DNA from 2 places in the Lysinibacillus sp. FSL K6-0232 genome. Region 2 is predicted to be linked to the other one. Evidence: a T-box and tRNA genes for the amino acid it is inferred to sense, from the RefSeq annotation. Region 2 holds a T-box; the other holds one or more tRNA genes.
The links. The T-box of region 2 lies ahead of cysS (cysteine--tRNA ligase). A T-box ahead of a tRNA ligase gene usually reads a tRNA of that ligase, here a tRNA-Cys.
Positions count from the first base shown of each region.

Region 1 (14,939 bases), 670 kb from region 2:
CACGGCTCAACCGTGGAGGGTCATTGGAAACTGGGGGACTTGAGTGCAGAAGAGGAAAGTGGAATTCCAAGTGTAGCGGTGAAATGCGTAGAGATTTGGAGGAACACCAGTGGCGAAGGCGACTTTCTGGTCTGTAACTGACGCTGAGGCGCGAAAGCGTGGGGAGCAAACAGGATTAGATACCCTGGTAGTCCACGCCGTAAACGATGAGTGCTAAGTGTTAGGGGGTTTCCGCCCCTTAGTGCTGCAGCTAACGCATTAAGCACTCCGCCTGGGGAGTACGGTCGCAAGACTGAAACTCAAAGGAATTGACGGGGGCCCGCACAAGCGGTGGAGCATGTGGTTTAATTCGAAGCAACGCGAAGAACCTTACCAGGTCTTGACATCCCGTTGACCACTGTAGAGATATAGTTTCCCCTTCGGGGGCAACGGTGACAGGTGGTGCATGGTTGTCGTCAGCTCGTGTCGTGAGATGTTGGGTTAAGTCCCGCAACGAGCGCAACCCTTGATCTTAGTTGCCATCATTTAGTTGGGCACTCTAAGGTGACTGCCGGTGACAAACCGGAGGAAGGTGGGGATGACGTCAAATCATCATGCCCCTTATGACCTGGGCTACACACGTGCTACAATGGACGATACAAACGGTTGCCAACTCGCGAGAGGGAGCTAATCCGATAAAGTCGTTCTCAGTTCGGATTGTAGGCTGCAACTCGCCTACATGAAGCCGGAATCGCTAGTAATCGCGGATCAGCATGCCGCGGTGAATACGTTCCCGGGCCTTGTACACACCGCCCGTCACACCACGAGAGTTTGTAACACCCGAAGTCGGTGAGGTAACCTTTTGGAGCCAGCCGCCGAAGGTGGGATAGATGATTGGGGTGAAGTCGTAACAAGGTAGCCGTATCGGAAGGTGCGGCTGGATCACCTCCTTTCTAAGGATATTTTCGGAATACAAACCTTGGGTTTGTACGATTACGTTTTGCTGTTCAGTTTTGAAGGTTCATTCTTCTGAATGAAAGACTTCATATATGCGCTCCTGTCGCTACGCTTTCGTCGCAAAGCTGCGAAGAAGTAGAAGCAGGTAGTAGCTTTGTTCTTTGAAAACTGGATAAAACGACATTGAAATTGTAACAAACACATTTATTTTTTAAGTTTTTTAGGCTTAATAATTTAAGGGTTTTGAGATACGAGTTAGACAAGGAAGCGATTGAGTGAGTAAAGGAGCGTACCTCTGTACGTGACTGAGCGAGCGAATGAAGCTGACGCTGGATAACGACGTATATCGAAAGCCGACGGTTAAGTTATTAAGGGCGCACGGCGAATGCCTTGGCACTAGGAGCCGAAGAAGGACGGCACTAACACCGATATGCTTCGGGGAGCTGTAAGTGAGCTTTGATCCGGAGATTTCCGAATGGGGGAACCCACTACGTTTAATGGCGTAGTATCTTGACGTGAATACATAGCGTCTTGAAGGCAGACCCAGGGAACTGAAACATCTAAGTACCTGGAGGAAGAGAAAGAAAAATCGATTCCCTGAGTAGCGGCGAGCGAAACGGGAAGAGCCCAAACCAAGAGGCTTGCCTCTTGGGGTTGTAGGACACTCTATACGGAGTTACAAAAGAGCGAGTTAGATGAAGCGACTTGGAAAGGTCCGCCAGAGCAGGTAATAGCCCTGTAGTCGAAAGTTCGTTCTCTCCTGAGTGGATCCTGAGTACGGCGGAACACGTGAAATTCCGTCGGAATCCGGGAGGACCATCTCCCAAGGCTAAATACTACCTAGTGACCGATAGTGAACCAGTACCGTGAGGGAAAGGTGAAAAGCACCCCGGGAGGGGAGTGAAAGAGAACCTGAAACCGTGTGCCTACAAGTAGTTAGAGCCCGTTCATGGGTGATAGCGTGCCTTTTGTAGAATGAACCGGCGAGTTACGATTACGTGCAAGGTTAAGCTGTAGAAGGCGGAGCCGCAGCGAAAGCGAGTCTGAATAGGGCGAAGTAGTACGTGGTCGTAGACCCGAAACCAGGTGATCTACCCATGTCCAGGGTGAAGGTAAGGTAACACTTACTGGAGGCCCGAACCCACGCACGTTGAAAAGTGCGGGGATGAGGTGTGGGTAGCGGAGAAATTCCAATCGAACTTGGAGATAGCTGGTTCTCTCCGAAATAGCTTTAGGGCTAGCCTCGTGATGAGAATACTGGAGGTAGAGCACTGTTTGGACTAGGGGGCCATCCCGGTTTACCGAATTCAGACAAACTCCGAATGCCAGATATTTATACACGGGAGTCAGACTGCGAGTGATAAGATCCGTAGTCAAAAGGGAAACAGCCCAGACCACCAGCTAAGGTCCCAAAGTAATCGTTAAGTGGAAAAGGATGTGGCGTTGCACAGACAACCAGGATGTTGGCTTAGAAGCAGCCATCATTTAAAGAGTGCGTAATAGCTCACTGGTCGAGTGACGCTGCGCCGAAAATGTATCGGGGCTAAACGATTCACCGAAGCTGTGGATTGACATCTACGATGTCAGTGGTAGGAGAGCGTTCTAAGGGCGTTGAAGTCAGACCGGAAGGACTGGTGGAGCGCTTAGAAGTGAGAATGCCGGTATGAGTAGCGAAAGACGGGTGAGAATCCCGTCCACCGTATGACTAAGGTTTCCTGAGGAAGGCTCGTCCGCTCAGGGTTAGTCGGGACCTAAGCCGAGGCCGATAGGCGTAGGCGATGGACAACAGGTTGATATTCCTGTACCACCTCCTCACCGTTTGAGAAATGGGGGGACGCAGGAGGATAGGGTAAGCGCGCTGTTGGAAATGCGCGTCCAAGCAGTAAGGCGTGTGTGTAGGCAAATCCGCACACTGTAACGCCAAGCTGTGATGGCGAGTCCGTATGGACGAAGTTCCTGATTTCACACTGCCAAGAAAAGCCTCTATCGAGGTGAGAGGTGCCCGTACCGCAAACCGACACAGGTAGTCGAGGAGAGAATCCTAAGGTGTGCGAGAGAACTCTCGTTAAGGAACTCGGCAAAATGACCCCGTAACTTCGGGAGAAGGGGTGCTCTGTTAGGGTGAAAGCCCGAGAGAGCCGCAGTGAATAGGCCCAGGCGACTGTTTAGCAAAAACACAGGTCTCTGCAAAACCGTAAGGTGACGTATAGGGGCTGACGCCTGCCCGGTGCTGGAAGGTTAAGAGGAGTGGTTAGCGCAAGCGAAGCTACGAATTGAAGCCCCAGTAAACGGCGGCCGTAACTATAACGGTCCTAAGGTAGCGAAATTCCTTGTCGGGTAAGTTCCGACCCGCACGAAAGGCGTAACGATCTGGGCACTGTCTCAACGAGAGACTCGGTGAAATTATAGTACCTGTGAAGATGCAGGTTACCCGCGACAGGACGGAAAGACCCCGTGGAGCTTTACTGTAGCCTGATATTGAATTTTGGTACAACTTGTACAGGATAGGTAGGAGCCAGAGATCTCGGAGCGCCAGCTTCGAAGGAGGCGTCGGTGGGATACTACCCTGGTTGTATTGAAATTCTAACCCATGCCCCTTAGCGGGGCAGGAGACAGTGTCAGGCGGACAGTTTGACTGGGGCGGTCGCCTCCTAAAAGGTAACGGAGGCGCCCAAAGGTTCCCTCAGAATGGTTGGAAATCATTCGTAGAGTGTAAAGGCACAAGGGAGCTTGACTGCGAGACCGACAAGTCGAGCAGGGTCGAAAGACGGGCTTAGTGATCCGGTGGTTCCGCATGGAAGGGCCATCGCTCAACGGATAAAAGCTACCCCGGGGATAACAGGCTTATCTCCCCCAAGAGTCCACATCGACGGGGAGGTTTGGCACCTCGATGTCGGCTCATCGCATCCTGGGGCTGTAGTCGGTCCCAAGGGTTGGGCTGTTCGCCCATTAAAGCGGTACGCGAGCTGGGTTCAGAACGTCGTGAGACAGTTCGGTCCCTATCCGTCGTGGGCGTAGGAAATTTGAGAGGAGCTGTCCTTAGTACGAGAGGACCGGGATGGACACACCGCTGGTGTACCAGTTGTCTTGCCAAAGGCATCGCTGGGTAGCTATGTGTGGACGGGATAAGTGCTGAAAGCATCTAAGCATGAAGCCCCCCTCAAGATGAGATTTCCCATTACGCAAGTAAGTAAGATCCCTCAAAGACGATGAGGTAGATAGGTTCGAGGTGGAAGTGTGGTGACACATGGAGCTGACGAATACTAATCGATCGAGGACTTAACCAAAACCAGTTTGACGCAATTCAATGCACCGTTTATCCAGTTTTGAAAGAACAAGAAAGTTTTAAAAAAAGCTTGCAATAATAACAAAACCTGTTATAATAAATCTTGTCTTTTAAATAGTCTAGTGATAATGGCAAAGAGGTCACACCCGTTCCCATCCCGAACACGGAAGTTAAGCTCTTTCGCGCCGATGGTAGTTGGGGGCTTCCCCCTGTGAGAGTAGGACGTCGCTAGGCTGTATATTAAAATTATTCCGAAGTAGCTCAGTTGGTAGTAGCACCTGACTGTTAATCAGGTTGTCGCAGGTTCGAGTCCTGCCTTCGGAGCCATTCTTGGAGAGTTGTCCGAGTGGCCGAAGGAGCACGATTGGAAATCGTGTAGGCGGTTAACACTGTCTCAAGGGTTCAAATCCCTTACTCTCCGCCAGCACTTTGATTTATTCCAAACGAAGGCCCCTTGGTCAAGTGGTTAAGACACCGCCCTTTCACGGCGGTAACACGGGTTCGAATCCCGTAGGGGTCACCATTTTATTTAATACCCAGATGGAGGATTAGCTCAGCTGGGAGAGCACCTGCCTTACAAGCAGGGGGTCGGCGGTTCGAGCCCGTCATCCTCCACCATTATTTTTACTAAATGCATATTATTGTCGCGGGGTGGAGCAGTGGTAGCTCGTCGGGCTCATAACCCGAAGGTCGTTGGTTCAAATCCGGCCCCCGCAACCAATTTTTTATGGATGAAAGCAATCAAATGGTCCCGTGGTGTAGCGGTTAACATGCCTGCCTGTCACGCAGGAGATCGCCGGTTCGATCCCGGTCGGGACCGCCATTTATTTTAACATGTGGGTCAGTAGCTCAGTTGGTAGAGCATTAGATTGAAGCTCTAAGTGTCGGCGGTTCGATTCCGTCCTGACCCACCATATTTATTATGCCGGTTTAGCTCAGCAGGTAGAGCAACTGACTTGTAATCAGTAGGTCGTGGGTTCGATTCCTATAGCCGGCACCATCTTACCGGAGGGGTAGCGAAGTGGCTAAACGCGGCGGACTGTAAATCCGCTCCTTAGGGTTCGGCGGTTCGAATCCGTCCCCCTCCACCAGCTTTATTGATTATAGGGGCATAGTTCAACGGTAGAATAGAGGTCTCCAAAACCTTTGGTGTGGGTTCGATTCCTACTGCCCCTGCCAATTAATTTTATGGCGATTGTGGCGAAGTGGTTAACGCACCGGATTGTGGTTCCGGCATTCGTGGGTTCGATTCCCATCAGTCGCCCCATCAAATATAAAATTAATAGCAATTATAATAATGGCGATTGTGGCGAAGTGGTTAACGCATCGGATTGTGGTTCCGACATTCGTGGGTTCGATTCCCATCAGTCGCCCCATTTTAACGTTGGGGTATAGCCAAGCGGTAAGGCAACGGATTTTGATTCCGTCATGCCTAGGTTCGAATCCTAGTACCCCAGCCATTTTATGCGGAAGTAGTTCAGTGGTAGAACACCACCTTGCCAAGGTGGGGGTCGCGAGTTCGAACCTCGTCTTCCGCTCCAAATATGATGGCGGCATAGCCAAGTGGTAAGGCACGGGTCTGCAACACCCTTATCACCGGTTCAAATCCGGTTGCCGCCTCCATATTTTTACTGCTAATCGGATTATCCGATTTTTTTTATCTTTATTATGCCGGTGTGGCGGAATTGGCAGACGCGCACGACTCAAAATCGTGTTCCTTCTGGAGTGTCGGTTCGACCCCGACCACCGGTATCAAATTAACTAATAATGGTTCATTAGAGATTATCTCTGATGAACTTTTTTTATTTTGTTTATTACACTCACGGTATTGACTGAAGATGCTAGATGCTATAGATAAGCTTAACATCCACTCACGCTCAATATATGTATGAAAGGGAGTTACTCGTATGCAAACTAGAATATGTTGCTTAAGTAGTAGGTTTCTTCGATAAATGTTTTTAAGTAGCTGATTGTATAAAAATATGCCCTCAGTTTTATAAACGGAGGGCAGTCGGAATTCGAGAAAGGCTAGCGTTTTGTTTCAGGACGTTTGGGTTTCTCTATTGTTTGACGATTAGACAGGTACTACCTCTTTCCTTTAGTCCCAATTTGTCGGGCAACACGTTCTCCCAGCTCTGGGCTTGCTTGGGTTAGATAACCTAACACAATCTGTTGCAGCTTTGGAGAGGCAGCCCCAAGATCAGAGGCAATGTTGTGGACTAAATGCTCCTGAAGCACAGGCGCTAGCGAGTTGTAAAATTGCCCTGGCTGCGTGAAATCATCACCTTTTGGAGGTGCAGTGCGTTCGAGCCGGCCTGCCACATAGCTGCCCATGCTGCTCGTTACCTCGTCTGATGGCTTCCAGTTCGCCTGATGGTTGATCGGTATGCTACGGAAATTCGGTCCTAATCGATAACGTTGTGAATCCGTATAGATATTGGAACGACCTTGAAGCACTCTATCGAAGGAAAACTCGACGCCCTCCAGCATATTAGACGGGGAAAAGGCCAGCTTTTCCACCTGTTCTTTATAATTATTGGGATTTTGGTTCAATACCATCTTGCCGACTGGTAGCAGCGGGTACTGCTGTGCATCCCATACCTTTGTATCGTCTAGCGGATCGAATGGCAGTGAGGCTTCGTCTTGTGGATTCATAAGCTGTACGTACAACCCATATTCGACTGGTACTCCTTGAGCAATTGTGTCATAGAGATCCTTACCAGCGTAATCTGGATTTTCGCAGGCAAGTCGCGCTGCCTCCTGACTATCGATATATTGCACGCCGGCTAGCGGAATCCAGTTGTATTTTACATAAGTACGAGCTCCCTGCTCATTCTTCCAAACATAGGTACTTACGCTGTAACCCGGAATGTGGCGGAGGCTCTTGATCGTCCCTAGATCGGAGTACAGTTGCAGCACGAAATGCGTCGCCTCGGGATTGTTCGCATAGAAGCTCCAGAACCGATTGGGATCCATCAAGTTGTTGACAGGCGATGGGTTGAAGGCGCTGACGGTTTCTACAAACCGCATTGGGTCACGCACCGTAAACACGGGAAGATGGTTGCATATTAAGTCGAAGATACCTTGCTCGGTATAAAATTTAGTCGAGAAGCCCCGCACATTGCGTGAAGTGTCTGGCGTTCCCTTGTTGCTTGCCGCCAGTGAGAATCGGACGGCAACAGGAACTTTCTGACCTGGCTGCTGCAAAAAACAAAGCTTTGTATAGGCTGCCATCGAGTTAAATGTTTCGAAATAGCCAAAGGCTCCAAAGCCTTTCACATGCAAGGGGCGCTCTAAAATTGTTTCATGGATAAAGGTTTCATTTTTTTCATGTAGCATGGTATCTTGTTCCAGAATCGGACCACGCTCCCCTACCGTCTGCGAGTAGCGCGACGAATGTGAGCCGCCTTGCCAACTTTGATTGTTCGTCTGATCATGAGCGTTCTTGTCGTCCATTCCTCTACCTCCCATATCTATATTCTCCCAATGTATATGTATTGTTGTAGGTTGTTATGACTGTGCCCCCAACACAGCGAGCAATTGTCACCGTAGTAAAAGCCTGCATAGGAGCGAGGGCACTGAAAAACTTACATTTTTTACGATGAATTAGTTTTTCAAACAAAAATAAGGCACTTTCCATTCGTTTTTGAATGGAAGGTGCCTTATTTCTTTCTTTTTTCCTACTCTTTTTCACTCAGTAGTTTGAGTATCCGTTTCAGATTGACCGCAAAGATCGTCGTGGCTCCTTGAATTTCCATGCCAAATAAACCCGCCGATTTTGCTGTTTTAAAGCCGTGTGGGTTCTTTAATTCACTATTTTTCGCTTCGATTTTATAGCGTTTGCTGGCAAGTGCTTTGAATTCGGCTGTTTCCTGGAATGCTGCTTGTTCTTGATGTGTATCGGATTGAATCGTTACACTATACGTTTTACTTTTCGCCCCTTCCTTATAACAGCCCTCTCGCATCGGGCAAACTTTACATTTTTCAATATCAAAATGAAACGTTAAACTTTGATTCAGGGTTTTCCTGCCCGTACGTCTTTTGTGAGTTGCCATGTGCCCCGCTGGACAAACAAACATACCCGCATCCTTGTTATAATCAAATTCAATTTTCCGTTGTCCGCTGCCATTTGTGATTACTGGATTTAACTTTGAAATTAACTGAAACTGCTCCGATTTTGCATACACTAAATTCTCTTTCCAGGAATAGGCGGCATCACCAATCACCGTGTCAATTTCCATGCCGGCAGTTCTACTTTTCTCTACCAACTCTTGTAAATAGTGCCCATCACTTTTTTCACCCGTCGTCACAACCGCTGCTGTAATAATACGTTCATCACTCATCGCAATATGCGTTTTAAAACCAAAGAAAGAAGAATCTGCTGACTTATGGCCAACACGTGCATCCGGATCATTTGAATAGCTTAAATGATTCTCATAATCATCTATCACTTCTTTTAAAACATTTAATTTTTCTTTCACAGCCGGGATTTGTGCAACCTTTGATTGTGTTTCGACTGCTTCAACTACTTGACGACAGTAATCTAATTCTTCTGTGACTTCATTTGACGCAGGCTTCTCAGGGAATTTTCCGACCATGTTTTCGTCTAGTTGATACACGGCTTTACGTACATTTTTGGATTTTTCCTGTAAAAATTCTTTGGGCGTTTTCTGGTTATATCGCGCTTTTGTATGGGTAGCGTCGACAATCACCATTTTACTAAGGAGTAGTCCTTTCTCTAAAGCAATTTCAACAGTTTTCTGAATCAGTAAATCTAATAAATTCATATCTTGAAGACGGAGTCGACGGAATTTTGTCAGGGAACTGGGGTCGATCACTTCCTCTTCTGGTGCCATATCTAAAAAATATTTAAAGGACATATCGAATTTTGAACGTTCGATAAGGTCGGCATCCGACAGGTCATGAATCGCTTTTAACAGTAAATATTTAAACATGCGAATCGGTGGAATCGCGTTACGGCCATTAACTAAACAGTATTTCGATTTTAGTTCGTCTAGAATAAATGAGAAATCCACAAGTTCATTGATTTGGCGAAGCATATTGTCCTTTGGAATAATTAAATCGTACAACGCCATGTACGGGCTTAAATTGAATGTTTCCTGTTTAGAAATCATGGTCGCACCACCTTTTATTAGTCCTTTAATTATACAGGAAATTTGTGAGATTATACGAGAGGAAAACCCTTCTAGTGATGAAAGTGGTCCCAGTTGATTGGAATGGAGGCGGCGACTTCTGCGGGAACAGCACGAGCGGAAGCACCCGGACTGAGCAAAGCGAGGGAGAAGGCTGGAGCCGTGCCCGCGAAACGCGTCCGCCGCAATGGAAATCAACGGCATCGAAGAAAAAGAGAGTACAGGAACGAATATTCGTTCCTGTACTCTCTCACTTGTGCCTGAGGGACTTTTTCAGTGCCCTCCATAGGAGCAGGACCTTCTTCGTTATCGCAAATATGAGTAACGTTGCCACTTTCAAGAATGACAACTATAAATACCTGAGCCAGTAGCTGACGCTAATGTGGCATTTAGAGTCAGCTATGAAAGTCCTTCACAATTTAGCCGTGAGTAGGTGTTTCGCTACGATAAGATATAAAGCATATAAGAGATATTTGTTGATTTTCATTGTTAAATTGCTCTGTTTCATCATCATTTTTTGCCAGATTGTGTTTAATGATGTAGATAATGTTCTTTACTTGCTGTTTTCGTTCAATTTTTTCCATATACTTAATTCCTCCTTTACATCTTTAGAAGCATACCTGTTGCCCTGATTATAAGATGCTACCGAGTTAACAAAACAACATCTTATCTACTAAGGAAGGGCAGAGGAATAAAAGTTCGGAAATTAAGCAAAATGATAGAGGAAGCAATTGACAAGCTTCCATTTGCGAATGTAAATAGGAAAATTAAGGGTATTGATCCGAATAAAGGAAAGTATCTTTTATTTATAAGCCCACTTCACAAAAATAAGAAAGGCTTTAGTATAAGAACCACTTGATAAGAATAGTTTTATTCTTTAGAGTGGTTTTTATTTTTTAATAAGGAGTTCATGTTCTGTTCATGTAACAGTTTTAAGCTGTGAGTAGTTTAAAAGTGGAGGGATTAGTAATGAATCTTGCTTGGAAAGACATTAAGAAGAATAAAATACGGTTTTTAATTTTAGGCTCCATTATTTTCTTAGTTAGTTTTTTAACATTTATTATTTCAGGTTTGGCAAATGGTCTGTCACAAGATAATGCAGCTTTTATTAAAGATTTACCGAAGGGGCAATTTTATATGACTGATGATGCAGATGACACATTTAGCCTGTCAAAAATTGATCAGGAACTTCAACGGGAAATTATTAGTAAGGAACAAGAGGCAGTAGCTTTTTCAATTCAAATGGGCTTTTTAAACAATGAAGATGATAAACAGCAAAGTGTTGCTTTTGTAACCTCTACAGAATCACCATTCTTTCAGCATGTACAGCAAAATGAAATATTTTTAGATAGCTCATTACGGGATAAAGGCATTCAAGTTGGAGAAATAGTAACAAGTCAGCAATATAGTGGTCAATTTATTGTAAAAGGTTTTATTGAGCAAAAGAAATATAGCCATGCGCCTGTTGCTTATATAAGTAAAGAGGCATATGAAGAAATGTATCGTGTACAAGAGATGCAATTGATTTATTTACCAAACAGCAAATCTAAAGAATTTCAAGGGTTACAAGCGTATAGCAATAAAGAATTTCTTCACACAATTCCAAGCTATAGTGCGGAACAGCTATCGTTAAATATGATTATATGGTTTTTAGTAGTAATTAGCGGTATGCTATTTGCAATTTTCTTCTATATGATGAATGTACAAAAAATTGGTTTGTATGGCATTTTAAAAGCAATTGGTTTAAAGACAAGTAAATTATTTAAAATGATTTGGATGCAGATGATGATTATTACAGTTATTTCACTAGTGCTATCGAGTAGTTTGAGTCAACTATTCAGTATTATTTCCCCAAAAGGAATGCCATTTACATTAACAATTGGCACAACGTTTCAATTATCACTCGTGTTTTTAATAATCGGCTTTATTGGAGCTACACTGTCAGGGTTGCAAATTAAAAAGATTGAACCATTACAAGCAATAAAGCAAGGGGAGGCTTAATGATGACATTATTTGCAATGGATAATGTAAGAAAAACATTTAAAAATGGTGAAGTTGAGGAGGAAATTTTAAAGGGCATTAACCTTACTTTAAAACAAGGAGAAATTACAGCATTAGTGGGTGCATCAGGTTCAGGAAAAAGCACGCTTTTAACAATAGCTGCTGGGCTACAATCCGCAACAGATGGGCAAGTGTTATTTGAAGATCAAAATCTTACAGCAATGAATGCGGAGCAGATGCGAAAATTACGTGCCAGCAAATTTGGCTTTGTGTTTCAGTTTTCCTATCTTGTGCCATTTCTGACAGTGGAGGAGCAGCTACTATTAATGCTAGATATTGCCGAATCACCATTAAACAAGCATCAACAAAAATCAGAAGTACATCGCCTTTTGCAATTAGTAGGCATGTCACATCGCACAGCAGCATATCCTGCTGTATTATCGGGTGGTGAAAAGCAGCGTGTTGCTATTGCACGTGCTATTATACATCAACCCAAAATATTATTTGCAGATGAGCCAACAGCCAGCTTAGATTCACAGCGTTCTATAGAAATTATGTTATTGCTAAGAGAATTAACAGCAACATTACAAATTACAACACTAATGGTGACGCATGACGAAGAAATGTTAGCTTATGCAGATCGTATTATTAAAATAAGTGATGGTGCTGTATTATCAAATAGCCTATACTAGTCTTAACCATAAATACTACAATTATATCTTTTATAATTGTAGTATTTTCTATGTCATTGGGGTAAAGAGTAATTGTAGAGGAGGGAGAATATGAAGAATATTTTGAAGGTGGCTTGTTTGCTTGTACTACTGGTTGTTTTTCTACCAAAGGAAGCACAGGCAGCAAGTTTTCGAGATTTAACAGATGAAACATTGTCGACAGAAATTGACTATTTAGTGGAGCAAGGTATTATAGAGGGCTATCCAAATAATATATTTAAGCCAAATGACTATGTCACGAGAGCACAGGTTGCGGTTATGTTAACACGTGCATTAGGGTTAAATACAGTGGAGATAGAAAATCCAAATTATCGGGATGTACCAACTACTCATAAATATTATAAAGAAATTGCGGCAGTACAAAATGCGGGCATTTTTAAAGCAGCTCCAAATTTTAAACCGAATGCAACACTTTCGAGAGGAGAAATGGCGATTGTATTGCAAAGAGCCTTTCAGTTAAAGGGGAATGACTCGCATTATTATTTTACAGATGTGACGAAGCAGACGCCAGGCTATCAGGCGATTTTAGTAGTCGCTCATAATCATATCGTCAAGGGCTATAGTGATAGGTCATTTAAACCAAATCAACCGTTAACACGTGCGCATTTTTCAGCCTTTTTAGCGCGAGCGATGACGCTGGCGAAGCCAAACCTAGCAAAAGATCGTCGCTTTATTTACACGTATAATTACTATTCGCTAGGTGATCATAAACGCCATACGTTAAATTATGAATACGATCATTTTGATGGCAAAAATGATGTTTGGACAGTTATTGATGCAAATACGGGAAAACGCGTTTATGATGAGCTTTTATATAATGGTATTGACGTATATGGTGAAGCTTTGGTTACTGATGATGATTATGCTTCACATTATGATTTATACATTCAAACACCACTTAGAATAGGGGTTATTGAACATGAGGATGAACCGAAAGTTACTATGGGTTCACGCATAACGGTTAAATCAACGAATGATACAGTGCAAGCTGGTGAAGTGCAATATACAGGTGCAATCGCTTTTGAAATAACATCAATTTATACGGATGGTGTGGATACTTATTATTATGTAGATAATGTCGGTTTAGTGAAGATGCTACATAATGACAAGGTCGTTTATGAGCTGCTTGATCGCACGCTAAAGTAATATTTTTAGAGGGCTTCAAAATTATTGGAGCCCCTTTTTTATTGCTGTAAGGAGATATGAAAAAAACGCTGAAGCGCTTGGAGCCATTCTTGATCGGTTTGTGTTGTATAGGTTGTAAGGGATTGCCCTTCATAGATTCTAAATTCATTGTTGAACATTGTATGACGGCCATAAGGTGTTCGAATCATCGCAATTTTATTTTTTTGTTTGGATAGTCGTGGTGCGAATTTCGCATCATTTGCATCATTATGAAAGCTGTACAGTAAACGCCAATGATGCTTCATTTGCTCAAAAAGCATCCAGCCATTTGCCTCATCATACTCAATTTTATAGAGTTCTCTGCCTTCTCGGTGCTGATAGCCAGCAACTAATGGTACAGGCTTACATGGCGCTAAAGCACCAACACCTACATCTGAAATATAAGATTGTCCAGCATTCTTTACTAGTAATAGCTGATGCATTGGGATTTCTTCAGGAGGTGTATTTTCTGTTACATTACGCCAAAATTGTGCATAGCGATTCGTTACCGAAAAGCCAAGCTCCCGCAAAAGCCAGCTAAATAAAATATTCAGCTCGAAACAATTACCGCCACGTCGTTCAATAATAATTTTTTGAAATAAATCAGGAATGGCGAAGGAGATACTATGTTTTAACACAACATCTAAATTTTCATAAGGAATCGTCAGCAAATGTCGAGTTTGCAATTGTCCAAGTAATTGTATTGTTGGCTCTAAAGTTCCTTGAAATCGAATATGCTGTAAATATTGTTGAATCTGTGTATTCATCAAATCGCCTCACTTCCTTATTAATAACATAACCGAAATAACTTGAGAATACACGCATAATATTTGAAAGTAAATAATAGAAAAATAATTAAATAACTTGTAAAATTAATATATTAGCTATTGTTACCTATTTTAGTTAAAACAATAAACGTCAGGAAGGTATATATGAGAAATAATATGAAATGGATAGAAGTTAATACATATGAGGAAATGAGTGAAGTTGCTGCAAATATTTTTTCTAAGCAAATTCAGGCGAAGCCAAACAGTGTTTTAGGGTTAGCAACGGGCGGTTCACCTGTAGGCATGTATAAAGAGCTAGTATCACAGCATCAAGCAGGACAATTATCCTTTAAGGATGTACAAACTTTTAATTTAGATGAGTATGTGGGGCTTGATCATACAAGTCCAGCGAGCTATTGGACATTTATGCATAAGAATTTATTTAATTTAGTAGATATTCAGCCTCAAAATATCCATTTACCGAATGGTAAGGCAAAGGATTTAGCTGCTGAATGTGCGGCTTATGATGCTAGTATTGAAGCAGCAGGAGGCATTGATTTACAGCTTCTTGGGATAGGCGTGAATGGTCATATTGGCTTTAATGAACCAGGCACTCCGTTTGATTCTATGACTAATATTGTTGAATTGACAGAATCCACAAAAACAGAAAATGCGATTTACTTTGATGATCCTTCTGAAGTGCCAACACATGCCATTACAATGGGTATTCAATCCATTATGAAGGCAAAGGAAATTGTTTTAATTGCCTTTGGTGAGAAAAAGCTAGATGCTATTGAAAAATTGAAAAGCGGCGTGATTACAGAAGATTTCCCAGCAAGCCAATTAGTAACGCATCCAAATGTTACGGTTATTTATGGGGGAACAAAATAACTATAAAAGG
Region 1 covers NZ_JBBOYW010000001.1:3,317,741-3,332,679, reverse strand. Annotated here, with positions in the region: rRNA gene MHB42_RS16400 (16S ribosomal RNA) at 1-932, shown strand, start outside; rRNA gene MHB42_RS16395 (23S ribosomal RNA) at 1,295-4,223, shown strand; rRNA gene rrf (5S ribosomal RNA) at 4,341-4,456, shown strand; tRNA gene MHB42_RS16385 (tRNA-Asn) at 4,473-4,549, shown strand; tRNA gene MHB42_RS16380 (tRNA-Ser) at 4,555-4,646, shown strand; tRNA gene MHB42_RS16375 (tRNA-Glu) at 4,671-4,745, shown strand; tRNA gene MHB42_RS16370 (tRNA-Val) at 4,765-4,840, shown strand; tRNA gene MHB42_RS16365 (tRNA-Met) at 4,868-4,942, shown strand; tRNA gene MHB42_RS16360 (tRNA-Asp) at 4,970-5,045, shown strand; tRNA gene MHB42_RS16355 (tRNA-Phe) at 5,061-5,136, shown strand; tRNA gene MHB42_RS16350 (tRNA-Thr) at 5,147-5,222, shown strand; tRNA gene MHB42_RS16345 (tRNA-Tyr) at 5,230-5,313, shown strand; tRNA gene MHB42_RS16340 (tRNA-Trp) at 5,328-5,401, shown strand; tRNA gene MHB42_RS16335 (tRNA-His) at 5,414-5,489, shown strand; tRNA gene MHB42_RS16330 (tRNA-His) at 5,523-5,598, shown strand; tRNA gene MHB42_RS16325 (tRNA-Gln) at 5,608-5,682, shown strand; tRNA gene MHB42_RS16320 (tRNA-Gly) at 5,689-5,763, shown strand; tRNA gene MHB42_RS16315 (tRNA-Cys) at 5,772-5,845, shown strand; tRNA gene MHB42_RS16310 (tRNA-Leu) at 5,893-5,974, shown strand; gene MHB42_RS16305 (catalase) at 6,308-7,678, opposite strand; gene MHB42_RS16300 (IS1182 family transposase) at 7,903-9,357, opposite strand; gene MHB42_RS16295 (hypothetical protein) at 9,795-9,959, opposite strand; gene MHB42_RS16290 (ABC transporter permease) at 10,345-11,376, shown strand; gene MHB42_RS16285 (ABC transporter ATP-binding protein) at 11,379-12,068, shown strand; gene MHB42_RS16280 (S-layer homology domain-containing protein) at 12,159-13,253, shown strand; gene MHB42_RS16275 (arylamine N-acetyltransferase family protein) at 13,292-14,038, opposite strand; gene nagB (glucosamine-6-phosphate deaminase) at 14,216-14,929, shown strand.
Region 1: it encodes a tRNA-Cys, which carries the amino acid that the T-box ahead of cysS (cysteine--tRNA ligase) is inferred to sense. The anticodon was not compared.

Region 2 (14,939 bases):
AAGCCTATGAATGGTGGAAAAGGAGAGGATTTATATGATGTTTAATCGTTTTACACAACGCGCGCAAAAAGTATTACAGCTTGCTCAGGAAGAGGCTATTCGTTGGAAGCACGAATCCATTGGGACAGAGCATATTTTATTGGGGCTTATACGTGAAGGCGGCGGTATTGCTGCAAAAGCGTTGGAAGCTATTGATATTAGTCCTCAAAGAATTGAAGCGGGAATTGAAGAATTAGTTGGCAAAGGTAAAGAGGATGTTGGACCGATTGTTCACTATACACCACGCGCTAAAAAGGTTATTGAACTTTCAGTTGATGAATCACGTAAATTAGGTCATTCCTATATTGGGACAGAGCATTTATTATTAGCGCTCATTCGTGAAGGCGAGGGTGTAGCAGCTCGTGTCTTAAATAATGCAGGTGTAGGCTTAAATAAAGCACGTCAGCAAGTATTATTGTTATTAGGCAATAATGATAATGCACAATCTGGACAGCAAGCGACGCAAGCAGCAAATACACCAACATTAGATAGCTTGGCACGTGATTTAACGCAAATTGCACGCGAAGGCTCTTTAGACCCTGTTATTGGCCGAAGCAAGGAAATTACACGCGTAATTGAAGTGCTATCACGCCGTACAAAAAATAACCCTGTATTAATTGGTGAGCCAGGTGTTGGTAAAACAGCTATTGCTGAAGGGCTGGCACAGCAAATTATTAATAATGAAGTGCCAGAAACTTTACGAGATAAACGTGTGATGACATTGGATATGGGGACAGTTGTTGCAGGTACAAAATATCGTGGTGAATTTGAAGACCGCTTGAAAAAAGTGATGGATGAAATTCGCCAGGCTGGCAATATTATTTTATTTATCGATGAATTGCATACATTAATTGGTGCAGGTGGTGCAGAAGGTGCAATAGATGCATCGAATATTTTAAAGCCGTCATTAGCTCGTGGTGAACTGCAATGTATCGGTGCAACAACATTAGATGAATACCGTAAATATATCGAAAAGGATGCCGCATTAGAGCGTCGTTTCCAACCAATCCAAGTGGATGAACCGTCTGTAGAAGAGGCGATTCAAATTATTCAAGGCTTACGTGATCGCTATGAGGCACATCACCGTGTGAAAATTACGGATGAAGCAATTGAAGCGGCAGCTAAAATGAGTGATCGTTATATTTCAGACCGCTTCTTACCAGATAAAGCGATTGACTTAATTGATGAGGCTGGTTCTAAAGTACGCCTACGTTCTTTTGCAGTGCCACCAAATTTAAAAGCGCTTGAAGATAAGCTTGAAAATGTTCGTTCTGAAAAGAATGCAGCCGTATCGGGTCAAGAATTTGAAAAGGCGGCAGCGTTAAGAGATACAGAGCAAAAGCTAAAAGATGAAATTGAAGCAACGCGAAAAAATTGGAAAGAAGAGCAGGGCAAAGCTGAATCACAAGTAACTGTAGATGATGTAGCGGCAGTTGTATCGATGTGGACAGGAATCCCAGTGTCGAAAATTGCCTCTGAGGAATCTTCGAAATTATTAAATCTTGAAGAAGAGTTACACAAACGTGTTGTGGGGCAAGGAGAAGCAGTAGAAGCTATTTCTCGTGCGATTCGCCGTGCAAGAGCGGGCTTAAAAGACCCTAAACGTCCAATTGGCTCATTCATCTTCTTAGGACCAACAGGGGTTGGTAAAACAGAGCTAGCAAGAGCGCTTGCTGAAGTGATGTTTGGTGATGAGGATGCAATGATTCGTGTCGATATGTCTGAATATATGGAGAAGCATTCGACTTCACGCTTAGTTGGTTCACCTCCAGGCTATGTAGGCTTTGATGATGGCGGTCAGCTAACAGAAAAAGTTCGTCGTAAACCATATTCTGTTGTATTGCTAGATGAAATTGAAAAGGCACATCCTGATGTTTTCAATATTCTATTGCAAGTGCTTGAGGATGGACGCTTAACAGATTCAAAGGGGCGTACAGTTGATTTCCGTAATACAGTGGTAATTATGACTTCAAACGTTGGTGCAGATGCATTGAAATATCAAAAGAGCCTTGGCTTCAATGTAGGCGGCACAGATACGAAGCATAAAGATATGAAGGGGACAATGCTGGAAGAGCTGAAAAAGGCATTCCGTCCAGAATTCTTAAACCGTATCGATGAGATGATTGTTTTCCACTCATTAGAAAAAGAGCATTTAAAAGAAATTATTGCAATGATGGGCAAGGCATTAACAAAACGCTTGAAAGAGCAGGATATTTCGTTAGAGCTAACAGATGCAGCGCTTGAAAAAATTGCTGAGGAAGGCTATGACCCTCAATACGGTGCTCGTCCACTACGTCGTGCATTACAAAAACAAGTAGAAGACCGATTATCGGAAGAATTACTGAAAGGTAATGTAGAAAAAGGAGATCATGTTGTTATTGACTATGTGAATAACGAGTTTATTGTTAAGAAAAAAGAAGGGGTTTCTACTTCTAAATAAATTTTCTAAGACAGTGAGGCTTTAAGTGCCAAGCTGTCTTTTTTTCTGTACAATAACTATATAAGAACAAATATTCGAGGTGAACGTAACTTGGCAAAGAAAAAAACAAAATTTGTTTGTTCAGGCTGTGGCTATGAATCTGCTAAATGGATGGGCAGATGTCCAGGCTGTGGAGAATGGAATAAGATGGTGGAAGAAGTTGAGGTTGTTGCAAAAGGGCCACGTGGGGCATTTCAGCATTCCGCTACAGTTACTCAAAAGGCAGTGCCTATTATTCAGGTTGAAGCTACTGAAGAGTCGCGTGTAGCAACGGAGATGGGGGAACTAAATCGTGTCTTAGGTGGAGGAATTGTAGCTGGCTCACTAGTATTAATTGGCGGTGACCCTGGGATTGGGAAGTCTACATTATTACTGCAAGTTTCTGCATTGCTCTCCAATAGGGAGCATCGTGTGCTTTATATTTCTGGAGAGGAATCGATTCGTCAAACAAAATTACGAGCAGAACGTTTAGGAGTAGTTTCTCAAGAGCTTTATATCTATTCTGAAACGAATCTTGAATTTTTACATCAAACGATTGATGAGGTGCAGCCGAAATTTGTTATTGTCGATTCCATACAGACGGTCTTTCATCCAGAGGTGACAAGTGCACCAGGGAGTGTGTCGCAGGTGCGTGAATGTACAGCAGAGCTTATGCGCATAGCCAAAACAAAGGGCATTGCTATCTTTTTAGTGGGACATGTGACAAAGGAGGGGCAAATTGCAGGGCCGCGAATCTTGGAGCATATGGTGGATACAGTGCTGTATTTTGAAGGGGAAAGGCATCATAATCATCGTATTTTACGAAGTCAAAAAAACCGCTTTGGCTCGACCAATGAAATTGCTATATTTGAAATGCTGCAAGGTGGTTTAAAGGAAGTGCTCAACCCTTCTGAGCTATTTTTGCAGGAGCGTTCACAAGGCGCAGCGGGCTCTACGATTGTTGCCTCAATGGAAGGAACGCGACCAATCCTTGTTGAAATTCAATCTCTAGTAACACCTACAAGCTTTAACTATCCTAAGCGTATGGCAACAGGGGTAGACCAGAATCGAGTGCAGCTATTGATGGCAGTGCTTGAAAAGCGTATGGGGCTCATGCTACAAGCCCAAGATGCATATATTAAAGTTGCTGGCGGTGTGAAATTAGATGAGCCTGCTATTGATTTAGCTGTATTAACAAGCATTGTATCTAGCTTTAAGGATCAAGCAGTAAGAGCAACAGATTGTTTTATTGGTGAGGTAGGTTTGACAGGGGAGGTGCGCCGTGTTTCGCGTATTGAACAGCGTGTTATTGAAGCGGCGAAGCTTGGCTTTAAACGAGCCTTTATTCCAGCATCTAATATCGGTGGGTGGGATTTTCCACAGGGCATTGAAATTGTAGGCGTCGAAACGATAAAGGATGCTTTAAATATGTGCTTTAGGGAGCTATAAAGAAATTATGCATGTTGGATATTATTCTAACATGTATTTTCTTTCATTTTTGACCATAAAATCGGAAACTCCAGTAAAGAACTAAGCGTCCTAGAAAATAGTATTGTGAATCTACCTGAAATAGGGCTTGGCAAATTGCATAAAGGTATTTTAATTGTTTAAAAATAATGATAATTTGCTTAGCTTATAAAGGATTTTCTACAACAAACTATGTATAATCTTAAATAACAATAGGAGGTGACAGCTTATGAAAAAATTTGTGCAAATTGCCTTTTTACTGATTGGAGGAGCATTAGGCCTTGTTTTCTTACCGCCATTATACGAATTGCTTCATTTATCATCTAATCCTTGGCTAGATAATCCTTATGTATCAGTAGCATTAGGGGCACTTTTGTTATTTACATTATCATTTGCCTTTTCTGATTATTTCGTGAAGCTCATTGGCTGGATGGAAGAGGTACTATTTAAAGTGCCAATTGGAGATTTATTATTTGGGACACTAGGTTTAATCATTGGATTAATTGTAGCTTATTTTTTAGGCTTTGCTATAGACAGTATACAAATTCCTTTTATTACAGAAATAATACCGCTTATTTTATCATTTGTATTAGGGTATTTAGGCTTCCGCATAGGTTTTAGAAAAAGAGATGAATTGATACAGCTTTTTACATTACGTGGCGCTAATACAAAGAAAAAGGCTATTGAAGAGGCTGAAGTGCCAGAAGTGAAAGGCAGCTATAAACTGCTAGATACAAGCGTTATTATCGATGGTCGCATTGCAGATATTTCGGAAACAGGCTTTATTGAGGGTATTTTAGTTGTGCCTCAGTTTGTATTAACAGAGCTACAGCATATTGCGGATTCGTCTGATACATTAAAGCGCACAAGAGGTCGTCGTGGCTTAGATATTTTAAAAAAATTACAGGATGAACGTAAGACAAAGGTTGAAATTACAGATGAAGATTTTGAGGATGTACAAGAGGTAGATTTAAAGCTAGTACGACTGGCGAAAAAAATGGGCAATGATACACAAATCGTTACAAATGATTTTAACCTTAATAAAGTGTGCGAATTACATCATGTGAAGGTATTAAATATTAATGATTTAGCAAATGCTGTAAAGCCTGTAGTTATTCCTGGTGAGGATATGCAGGTTGTCGTTATTAAAGATGGAAAAGAGCACAATCAAGGCGTTGCTTATTTAGATGATGGAACGATGATTGTTGTGGAGGGTGGACGTAGCTATATTGGACAGGCAATTACAGTAACAGTAACAAGTGTGCTGCAAACATCAGCAGGTCGAATGATATTTGCGAAGCCAAAGGACGATTAGGATGTGAAGGTATGCAATATGAAGTAGTCTTACCTGCAGCTGGCAGCGGCAAGCGTATGGGAGCAGGACAAAATAAATTATTTTTAAAGCTTTTAGAGAAGCCAATTCTTATACACACGCTAGAGGTGTTTCAGCAGGACCCTTGTTGCACAGGTATTTGGTTAGCTGTGAAACCAGAGGAGCGTGCATATATTCAAGCAATGCTACAGCAATATAGTATTACAAAGGTTAAAGGCTTACCTGATGGAGGTGCGGAGCGACAGCATTCCGTGCATTCCTGTATGAAGGAGATGGAGCAGGTTGATATTGTGCTTGTCCATGATGCAGCACGCCCTTTTATTACACATAATATTATTGCCAATCTTGTTCAAAGCGCACACATATATGGTGCAGCTATCGCAGGTGTGCGAGCAAAGGATACAATGAAAAAGGTTCGAGATGGTGTGATTGAGGAAACTGTGGATCGTGATAGTTTATGGATGATTCAAACACCACAAGCTTTCCAATACGATTTAATTGTTGAGGCAGAGGATGTTGCTGAAAAGGTTGGCTTCCTTGGTACAGACGAAGCAATGCTTGTTGAACGACTAGGATATGCAGTGCATATTGTGGAAAGTAGCTATGAAAATGTCAAAATGACAACGCAAGAGGATTTACTTTTTGGAGAGGCTATTTTGCGTAAGCGTGCTTTGGAAGTAAACAAATAATAGGTGAAGAAAATCTCATTAGCAACATTGGCTAATGAGATTTTGTCTATCAGCATATAAAAACGTTGGCTATTTGCTATCAGCTCAATTTCCTAGGGAATATGTTAAAATATGAGGGTATAATAGTGAATAAATATAAAAGTGAAAGAAGGTGAATGAAACTACGATTGAAGCAAACGAGTAGCTTATTTACGCCATTTGTTTTGCTAAAGTAGTTTCTCTAGCATATGTTTCGAATTGGACAAGGTTTTGATGTACATGCATTTGAGGAGGGGCGTCCGTTAATTATTGGAGGTATTACAATTCCTCATGAAAAAGGGCTTGTAGGGCACTCTGATGCAGATGTTTTATTACATACTGTTACGGATGCAGCGCTAGGAGCAATTGGAGAAGGAGATATTGGACGTCATTTTCCAGATACAGACCCTGCATTTAAGGATGCAGATTCAGCCAAACTATTAGAACATATTTGGCAAATTGTTGAGGATAAAGGCTATGTTCTAGGTAATGTAGATTGTACAATTATGGCGCAGCGTCCTAAAATGGCTCCATATATCGGGCAAATGCAAAATCGTATTGCGGAATTATTACATGCAGAGCCCTCACAAGTAAATGTCAAGGCGACAACAACGGAAAAATTAGGCTTTACTGGACGTGAGGAAGGTATAGCAGCAATGGCAACAATCCTTTTGATTAAGAAATAAATGTGCACGAACCTTGCTTTTATTTCCTATAACAGAATGGTAAAATAAACAAAGTCAATTTGTTGATCGAAAATTTAGGAGGCTTTTAATTATGACGAAAGAAGTTCGTGTTCGTTACGCACCATCTCCAACTGGTTATTTACATATTGGTGGGGCGCGTACAGCATTATTCAATTATTTATATGCAAAACATCATAACGGTAAATTTATTGTACGTATTGAGGATACAGATATTGAACGTAATGTAGAGGGTGGAGAAGCATCTCAGCTAGAAAACCTAAAGTGGCTAGGTATTGAATATGATGAGTCGATTGATATTGGTGGACCTTATGCACCTTACCGTCAAATGGAACGTCTTGATATTTATAGAGAGCATGCTGAAAAATTATTGGAGCAAGGCTTAGCTTATAAATGTTTCTGTTCTTCAGAAAAGCTTGAGGCATCTCGTGAAGAGCAAAAGGCTAGAGGTGTAGCAGCACCTACTTATGATGGTACATGTCGTCATTTATCAGCGGAGGAAGTTGCAGCGAAAGAGGCAGCAGGTGAGCCATATACAATTCGTATGCGTGTACCAGAAAACGTAACATATGAATTTGAAGATTTAGTGCGTGGACAAGTAGTATTTGAATCGAAGGATGTTGGTGATTGGGTACTTGTAAAAGCAAATGGTATTCCAACTTATAACTTTGCTGTTGTATTGGATGATCACTTTATGGAAATTTCCCATGTTTTCCGTGGTGAGGAGCATTTATCGAATACACCAAAGCAAATGATGATTTTTGATGCATTTGGTTGGGAATATCCAACTTTCGGGCATATGACACTAATAGTTAATGAAAACCGTAAAAAGCTATCAAAACGTGATGAATCGATTATTCAATTTGTTACACAATATAAAGATTTAGGTTATCTTCCTGAGGCAATGTTTAACTTCTTTGCACTGCTTGGCTGGTCACCAGAAGGCGAAGAGGAAATTTTCTCAAGAGAGGAATTAATTAAAATCTTTGATGAAAAACGTTTATCAAAATCACCATCTATGTTCGATAAGCAAAAGCTGACATGGATGAATAATCAATATATTAAAAAATTACCTTTAGAAGAAGTAGTAGCACTATCATTACCACATTTGCAAAAAGCAGGTTTATTGCCTGAAGAGCTTACTGCAGAGCAACGTGCATGGGCAACAGATTTAATTGCTCTTTATCACGATCAAATGAGCTTTGGTGCTGAAATTATTGAATTATCTAGCCTATTCTTCAAAGAACAGATTGAATATGATGAAGAAGCAAAAGCTGTTTTAGCAGGTGAACAAGTACCTGAGGTTATGACAGCCTTTAAGACACAGCTTGAAGCATTAGAAGAATTTACACCAGATACAGTAAAAGCTGCTATTAAAGCTGTTCAAAAAGCAACGGGTCATAAAGGTAAAAACTTATTTATGCCAATCCGTGTTGTAACAACAGGAGAAACGCATGGGCCAGAACTACCAAATGCAATTTGCTTAATTGGTAAAGAGAAAACAATTGACCGCGTTGAAAAATTTGCACAATAAAGGGAAATTTATTGACAATTTATTCGTTCGTTGTAAAATGTATTTACATTGAAAAAGCGTTGAGAAGGAGAAGTAAGTGGCGCATGTTCTAAAGAGAGGACCATCACCGGCTGAAAGTGGTCTGAACCTAGGCAAAACTGAAATGCACCTTTGAGCATAAGGCTGAACAAGTAGTAGGCTTTATCGAGTCGTTCCCGTTAAAGGACGCCCAGAGTGGAAGGCTTTTGCCTTCAATCAGAGTGGAACCACGCAAATTAGGCGTCTCTGTCATTCCTTTTAGGGAATGATGGGGGCGTTTTTTATTTTATAAATACAAGAAGGCTTAAGACGTTAACGGATAAGCTGTTTGTAGGGAAATGCCACCATGTTATAGTTGTCAGCTTTCCTGATAGAATGGGAAAGACTAGAGCATTAAAATATTTTTGAGAAGCGCATTGCTGAAGCAATTGAACGCTTACAGAAGGAGAGTGGAACACAATGAGTATTCAAATTTTCAACTCATTAACACGACAAAAGGAAACTTTTGTACCATTAGAAGAAGGCAAAGTGAAAATGTATGTTTGCGGTCCAACTGTCTATAACTATATTCATATTGGAAATTCTCGCCCTGTTATTGTCTATGATACAGTACGTCGATATTTTTTATATAAAGGCTATGATGTGAAGTTTGTATCAAATTTTACGGATGTAGATGATAAAATTATTAAAGCAGCAAATGAGTTAGGTGAGGAAGTACATGAATTAACAGAGCGCTTTATTGCTGCCTATTTTGAAGATGTCACAGCATTAGGCTGCAAAAAGGCAGATGTTCATCCACGCGTAACAGACCATATGGATGATATTATTGAATTCATTCAAGTGTTAATTGATAAAGGTTATGCCTATGAATCTGCTGGTGATGTTTATTACCGTACACGTAAATTTGATGGTTATGGTAAATTATCACATCAATCAGTGGATGATTTAAAAATTGGTGCCCGTATTGAAGCAGGTGAGAAAAAAGATGATGCATTGGATTTTGCATTATGGAAAGCGGCTAAGCCAAACGAAATTCGCTGGGAAAGCCCTTGGGGAGCTGGTCGCCCTGGCTGGCATATTGAATGCTCTGTCATGGCTCGTGAGCATTTAGGTGATACGATTGATATTCATGCTGGCGGGCAAGACTTAACCTTTCCACACCATGAAAATGAAATTGCACAATCGGAAGCACATAATGATAAAACATTTGCACGCTACTGGATGCACAATGGTTATATTAATATTGATAATGAAAAAATGTCCAAATCTCTTGGGAATTTTATTTTAGTGAATGATATTCGTAAGCAGATTGACCCACAAGTATTACGTTTCTTTATGCTTTCTGTTCATTATCGCCACCCGATTAATTTTGCAAAAGATTTGGTGGAGGCAGCAGCGGCTGGTTTAGAGCGAATTCGTACAGCCTACAACAATGTTAAACATCGTCTAACGACTACTGTCAGCTTAGGTGATCATTCAGAAGAATGGCTAAGCAAGATCGCTGAGCAAAAAGCGCTCTTTGAAGAGGCAATGGATGATGATTTTAATACAGCTAATGCTATTTCAGTATTATTTGAGCTAGCACGTATTGCTAACATTTATTTGAATGAAACAAATACTTGCAAAAAAGTATTGGAAAGCTTTATTGAAACTTTTGAGGTACTGGGTGACGTCTTAGGTATTGAATTTGCAAAAGAGGAAGAGCTATTAGACGAAGAAATTGAAGCATTACTGCAAGAGCGCGTAGAGGCACGTAAAAACCGTGATTTTGCCCGTTCTGATGAGATTCGTGACCATTTGCAAGCACAAGGTATCATTTTAGAAGATACACGACAAGGAACTAGATGGAAACGAGGGTAAGTAAGTTGGATAAACTTCGTAATGAAGATATTAAGCAATTAAATGCACTGGCATTAGCCTATATGGGTGATGCCGTATTGGAGCAGAAGGTACGCGAACATTTGCTACGCTCAGGTCGAGTTAAACCAAATACGCTTCATCGAGAAGCGACTCACTATGTATCAGCAAAAGCACAGTCTATGGTTGTTCATCGTATGATGGATGAAAATTATTTAACAGAGGAGGAGTTGGCTGTGTTCCGCCGTGGACGCAATGCTAAGTCCGGCTCTGTCCCAAAAAATACAGATGTTCAAACTTATCGTAATAGCTCAGGCTTTGAGGCGATACTTGGGAATTTATATTTATTAAATGAACTAGAACGCGTTTATGAAATTATTGCATACGCTATTCAAATAGTCGAGGAATCGAAAGGAGTGTTGAAATAATGGTAGAACAAAATGGCGAAATAATTGCTGGTAAAAATCCAGTGCTAGAAGCACTTCGTTCAGGTCGCGATATGAATAAAGTATGGATTGCAGAAGGCGTGAAAAAATCTGGTATCAATGAATTGCTAGATTTAGCACGCGAACGAGGTATTGTTGTTCAATTTGTGCCGAAAAAGAAAGTTGATCAATTATCGAGTGCTAATCACCAAGGAATCGTTGCTGCTGTTGCTGCATATAAATATGCTGAGCTTGAGGATTTATTTGCAGCAGCGGCAAAAAAACAGGAAGACCCATTTTTCCTAATCTTAGATGAGCTTGAAGACCCACATAATCTAGGGTCTATTATGAGAACGGCTGATGCTATTGGTGTACATGGTATTATTATTCCGAAGCGCCGTTCTGTTAGCTTAACGGCTGTGGTAGCAAAGGCTTCAACAGGTGCTATTGAACATGTTCCTGTTGTGCGTGTAAATAATCTTGCTCAAACAGTTGATGAATTAAAAGAACGAGGTATATGGATTGCTGGTACTGATGCAAAAGGCTCTGTCGACTATCGAAAAATGGATGCAACATTACCATTAGCGATTATTATCGGTAGTGAAGGTAAAGGAATGGGGCGCTTATTAAAAGAGAAGTGTGATTTTTTATATCATTTACCAATGATAGGGCATGTTACATCGTTAAACGCATCAGTAGCTGCCGCACTTTTAATGTATGAAGTGTATCGTAAGCGTCAAGAAGCGAATGAGTAACAATGAAAAACATTTTGCTTGTTGATGGCTATAATATGATTGGGTCTTGGAAAGAATTACGACCATTGCGTGATGCTAATTTTGAGGATGCGCGTAGAAGGTTGATTGAACTGATGGCTGAATATAAAGCAGCTATGGGTTGGCGTGTAATTGTTGTTTTTGATGCACATCTTGTACCAGGCATTGAGCAATCTTATATAGAAAATGATGTAGAAGTCATTTATACTCGAAAAAACGAAACAGCAGATGAGCGCATTGAAAAAATGACACAAGAACTAAAAGCAAGAAATGTCCAAATTCATGTAGCGACATCTGATATGGCAGAGCAAAGTGTGATTTTTGGTAATGGTGCTCTACGAAAGTCAGCTAGAGAGCTAGAAATTGAAACAAATATTATTCAACATAAAATTTCGCATGATGTAAAGCGTAAACATGAAAGCAAGCCACCTTCTCGCATTGAATTAAAGCCAGATGTTGCATTAGCTTTTGAAAAATGGCGAAGAGGTTTGAAATGATTGATTGACGCATATTTTCCAATTCCGTTATACTGTTCCTAATTATCTGTTGTAACTGAGGTGATACCATGTTTAAAAATAGCATTGTACAAGTGACACAAGATTTTGAACGATTCAATGATGAAGAACTTATTGAAATGGTGCATCAAGGTAATACAGATGCGTTGGATTACTTAATTACAAAATACCGTCTGTTAGTAAGAGCAAAAGCAAGGTCCTATTTCTTAATCGGAGCAGATAAGGAAGATATTGTACAGGAGGGCATGATCGGTTTATATAAAGCAATTCGTGATTTTAAGGGAGATAAGCTGGCGTCCTTTAGAGCTTTTGCAGAGCTATGTATTACAAGACAAATTATTACAGCTATTAAAACAGCGACTAGACAAAAGCATATACCACTTAATTCCTATATCTCCTTAGACAAGCCTATATTTGATGAAGAGTCTGATCGAACGCTAATGGATGTATTAACAGGCGCTATTATGGATGATCCAGAAGAATTAATGATTCATAGAGAAGAGTTTGGGTACTTAGAAGAAAAGATGAGTGAAATTTTAAGTGAATTAGAGCTCCAAGTTTTAGCCTTATATCTAGATGGTCAATCCTATCATGAAATTTCTGCAAAACTAAATCGTCATGTGAAATCTATCGATAATGCATTGCAGCGGGTAAAGCGGAAATTAGAACGACATTTAGTTCTTGAAGAAATGTTTTAGTGGATATAGGCCTTTATTGACATTGACAAATATAGGTGTTAGTCTTAAAAAGATAAAGTGCCGAAAAAGGTGATTGTATGGCAAAAAAAGTCGTGCTAAATTGTGAAAAATGCGGATCAAGAAATTATACATTTCAGGCTAAAGAAGGTTCCACTATACGCCTTGAATTAAAGAAATTTTGTACGCATTGCAATAAACATACAGTGCATAAACAAACACTATAAGAATGATATGGAAATAGACAGATATAATTATTTGGAGGTTAGGCTAGAATGGGCAAGATCAAAGGCTTTTTAAGCAGTGTAATGTCAGAAATGCGCAAAACAAGCTGGCCAAAAAGTAAAGAGCTAACGAAATATACAGTCGTTGTAATTTCAACTGTTGTCATTATGGCTCTGTTTTTTGTGCTAGTTGACCTAGGTATTTCATCATTATTCCGCTGGTACTTAGATTTATAAATTTTAGTAAATAGATGTTAATATTCTTGAAATAGCCCGTCCAATGCAATAACGGGTTTTTTCGTTTGTTTTATCTTCATTCAACCGTGAGTCCCCTCTTTAAAATGGGTAGGTGAAATGAATGGAGTGAAGGGCAGTAATCTATTCTCGTTTAGGATAAAGATGCTATGGACAGAGTATGGGCGTAGTAAGAGATGACGATGCTAGACTTGGTATATATCATTAATTTATCTTAAATGAGATATTTGTGGAAAAGGGTAAGAGTGCGCTTAGCATATCACAATTCATTTTCACTTTTATTTGTAAGGGAGGGACGGACGACAAGTCCTAATGATTATGGAGAAAAATTGGTATGTTGTTCATACGTATTCAGGGTATGAAAACCGTGTAAAGGCAAACCTAGAGAAACGTGTAGAAACAATGGGCATGCAAGACAAAATCTTTCGTGTAATTGTTCCTGAGCATGAGGAAACAGAAATGAAAGATGGGAAAAAACGTACAATGATGCGTAAAGTTTTCCCAGGTTATGTGTTAGTAGAGTTAATTATGACTGATGATTCTTGGTATGTAGTACGTAATACACCAGGTGTAACAGGCTTTATCGGTTCGTCTGGTGGAGGAGCGAAGCCAACACCTTTACTTCCTGAAGAAGCAGATCGTCTATTACAGCAAATGGGTATGACGGATAAGGTTGTAGAAGTGGATATTACTGTTGGTGAGGCTGTTGAAGTATTAGAGGGGCCGTTTGCTCATTTCCAAGGTCGTGTTGAAGAGATTGATACAGAAAAAGGTAAAGTAAAAGTAACAGTCGATATGTTTGGCCGTGAAACAATTATGGAACTAGACTTTGAACAAATTCAAAAATTATAGTTCTAGTAACAGAAGCATGATTGCCAGCTAGTAGATATTTCGCAGATTTTGTTAATTACTACTTGCTTAAAGATTTTAAAAGTGTTATCATTTCATAGGTCAGACTGTCATACTTTACTATGACGTCTGTAATGATAATTTTAATGTTATCGGCATTAGCTGACAGACAGATATTGAGTGGGAGGGGCAACCCAATTACCACATCACGGACTTAAGGAGGTGTGTCTCGTGGCTAAAAAAGTTATTAAAGTTGTAAAACTTCAAATCCCTGCTGGTAAAGCTAACCCAGCTCCACCGGTTGGTCCTGCACTAGGTCAAGCGGGTGTGAACATCATGGGATTCTGTAAAGAATTTAACGCACGTACTGCTGATCAAGCTGGTCTTATTATTCCAGTTGAAATTTCAGTATTTGAAGATCGTTCTTTCACTTTCATTACAAAAACTCCACCTGCAGCAGTTCTACTTAAAGTAGCGGCTGGTATCCAATCTGGATCAGGTGAACCAAACCGTAAAAAAGTGGCAACGGTTAAACGTGACAAAGTTCGCGAAATCGCTGAAACTAAAATGCCAGACCTTAACGCTGCTTCAGTGGAAGCTGCTATGTTAATGGTTGAAGGTACTGCACGAAGCATGGGTATTGTTATCGAAGACTAATCCCATTTACTTGATGTTTTGTTTTTTGGAAGGTTGCGAAGTTTCTTTATGAACACGCAACCTTTATTCGTGGGAGGTAAAATCCGCTATAACCACAATCAAGGAGGAAATATATAATGGCTAAAAAAGGTAAAAAACTGCAAGATGCAGCAAAATTAATTGATCGTAATGCACTATATGGTGCACAAGAAGCAATCGAACTTGCTCAAAAAACTAGCACAGTAAACTTTGACGCTACTGTAGAAGTTGCTTTCCGTTTAGGTATTGATACTCGTAAAAACGACCAACAAATCCGTGGTGCAGTAGTGCTACCAAACGGTACTGGTAAAACTCAACGCGTATTAGTATTCGCAAAAGGTGAAAAACTTAAAGAAGCAGAAGCAGCTGGTGCTGATTATGTAGGCGATGCAGAATACATCCAAAAAATCC
Region 2 covers NZ_JBBOYW010000001.1:3,984,405-3,999,343, reverse strand. Annotated here, with positions in the region: gene MHB42_RS19800 (protein arginine kinase) at 1-45, shown strand, start outside; gene MHB42_RS19795 (ATP-dependent Clp protease ATP-binding subunit) at 35-2,479, shown strand; gene radA (DNA repair protein RadA) at 2,570-3,946, shown strand; gene MHB42_RS19785 (PIN/TRAM domain-containing protein) at 4,194-5,279, shown strand; gene ispD (2-C-methyl-D-erythritol 4-phosphate cytidylyltransferase) at 5,291-5,986, shown strand; gene ispF (2-C-methyl-D-erythritol 2,4-cyclodiphosphate synthase) at 6,214-6,690, shown strand; gene gltX (glutamate--tRNA ligase) at 6,782-8,242, shown strand; T-box leader at 8,293-8,511, shown strand; gene cysS (cysteine--tRNA ligase) at 8,720-10,120, shown strand; gene MHB42_RS19760 (Mini-ribonuclease 3) at 10,126-10,545, shown strand; gene rlmB (23S rRNA (guanosine(2251)-2'-O)-methyltransferase RlmB) at 10,545-11,297, shown strand; gene MHB42_RS19750 (NYN domain-containing protein) at 11,300-11,812, shown strand; gene sigH (RNA polymerase sporulation sigma factor SigH) at 11,881-12,528, shown strand; gene rpmG (50S ribosomal protein L33) at 12,606-12,752, shown strand; gene secE (preprotein translocase subunit SecE) at 12,801-12,986, shown strand; gene nusG (transcription termination/antitermination protein NusG) at 13,323-13,856, shown strand; gene rplK (50S ribosomal protein L11) at 14,085-14,510, shown strand; gene rplA (50S ribosomal protein L1) at 14,627-14,939, shown strand, end outside.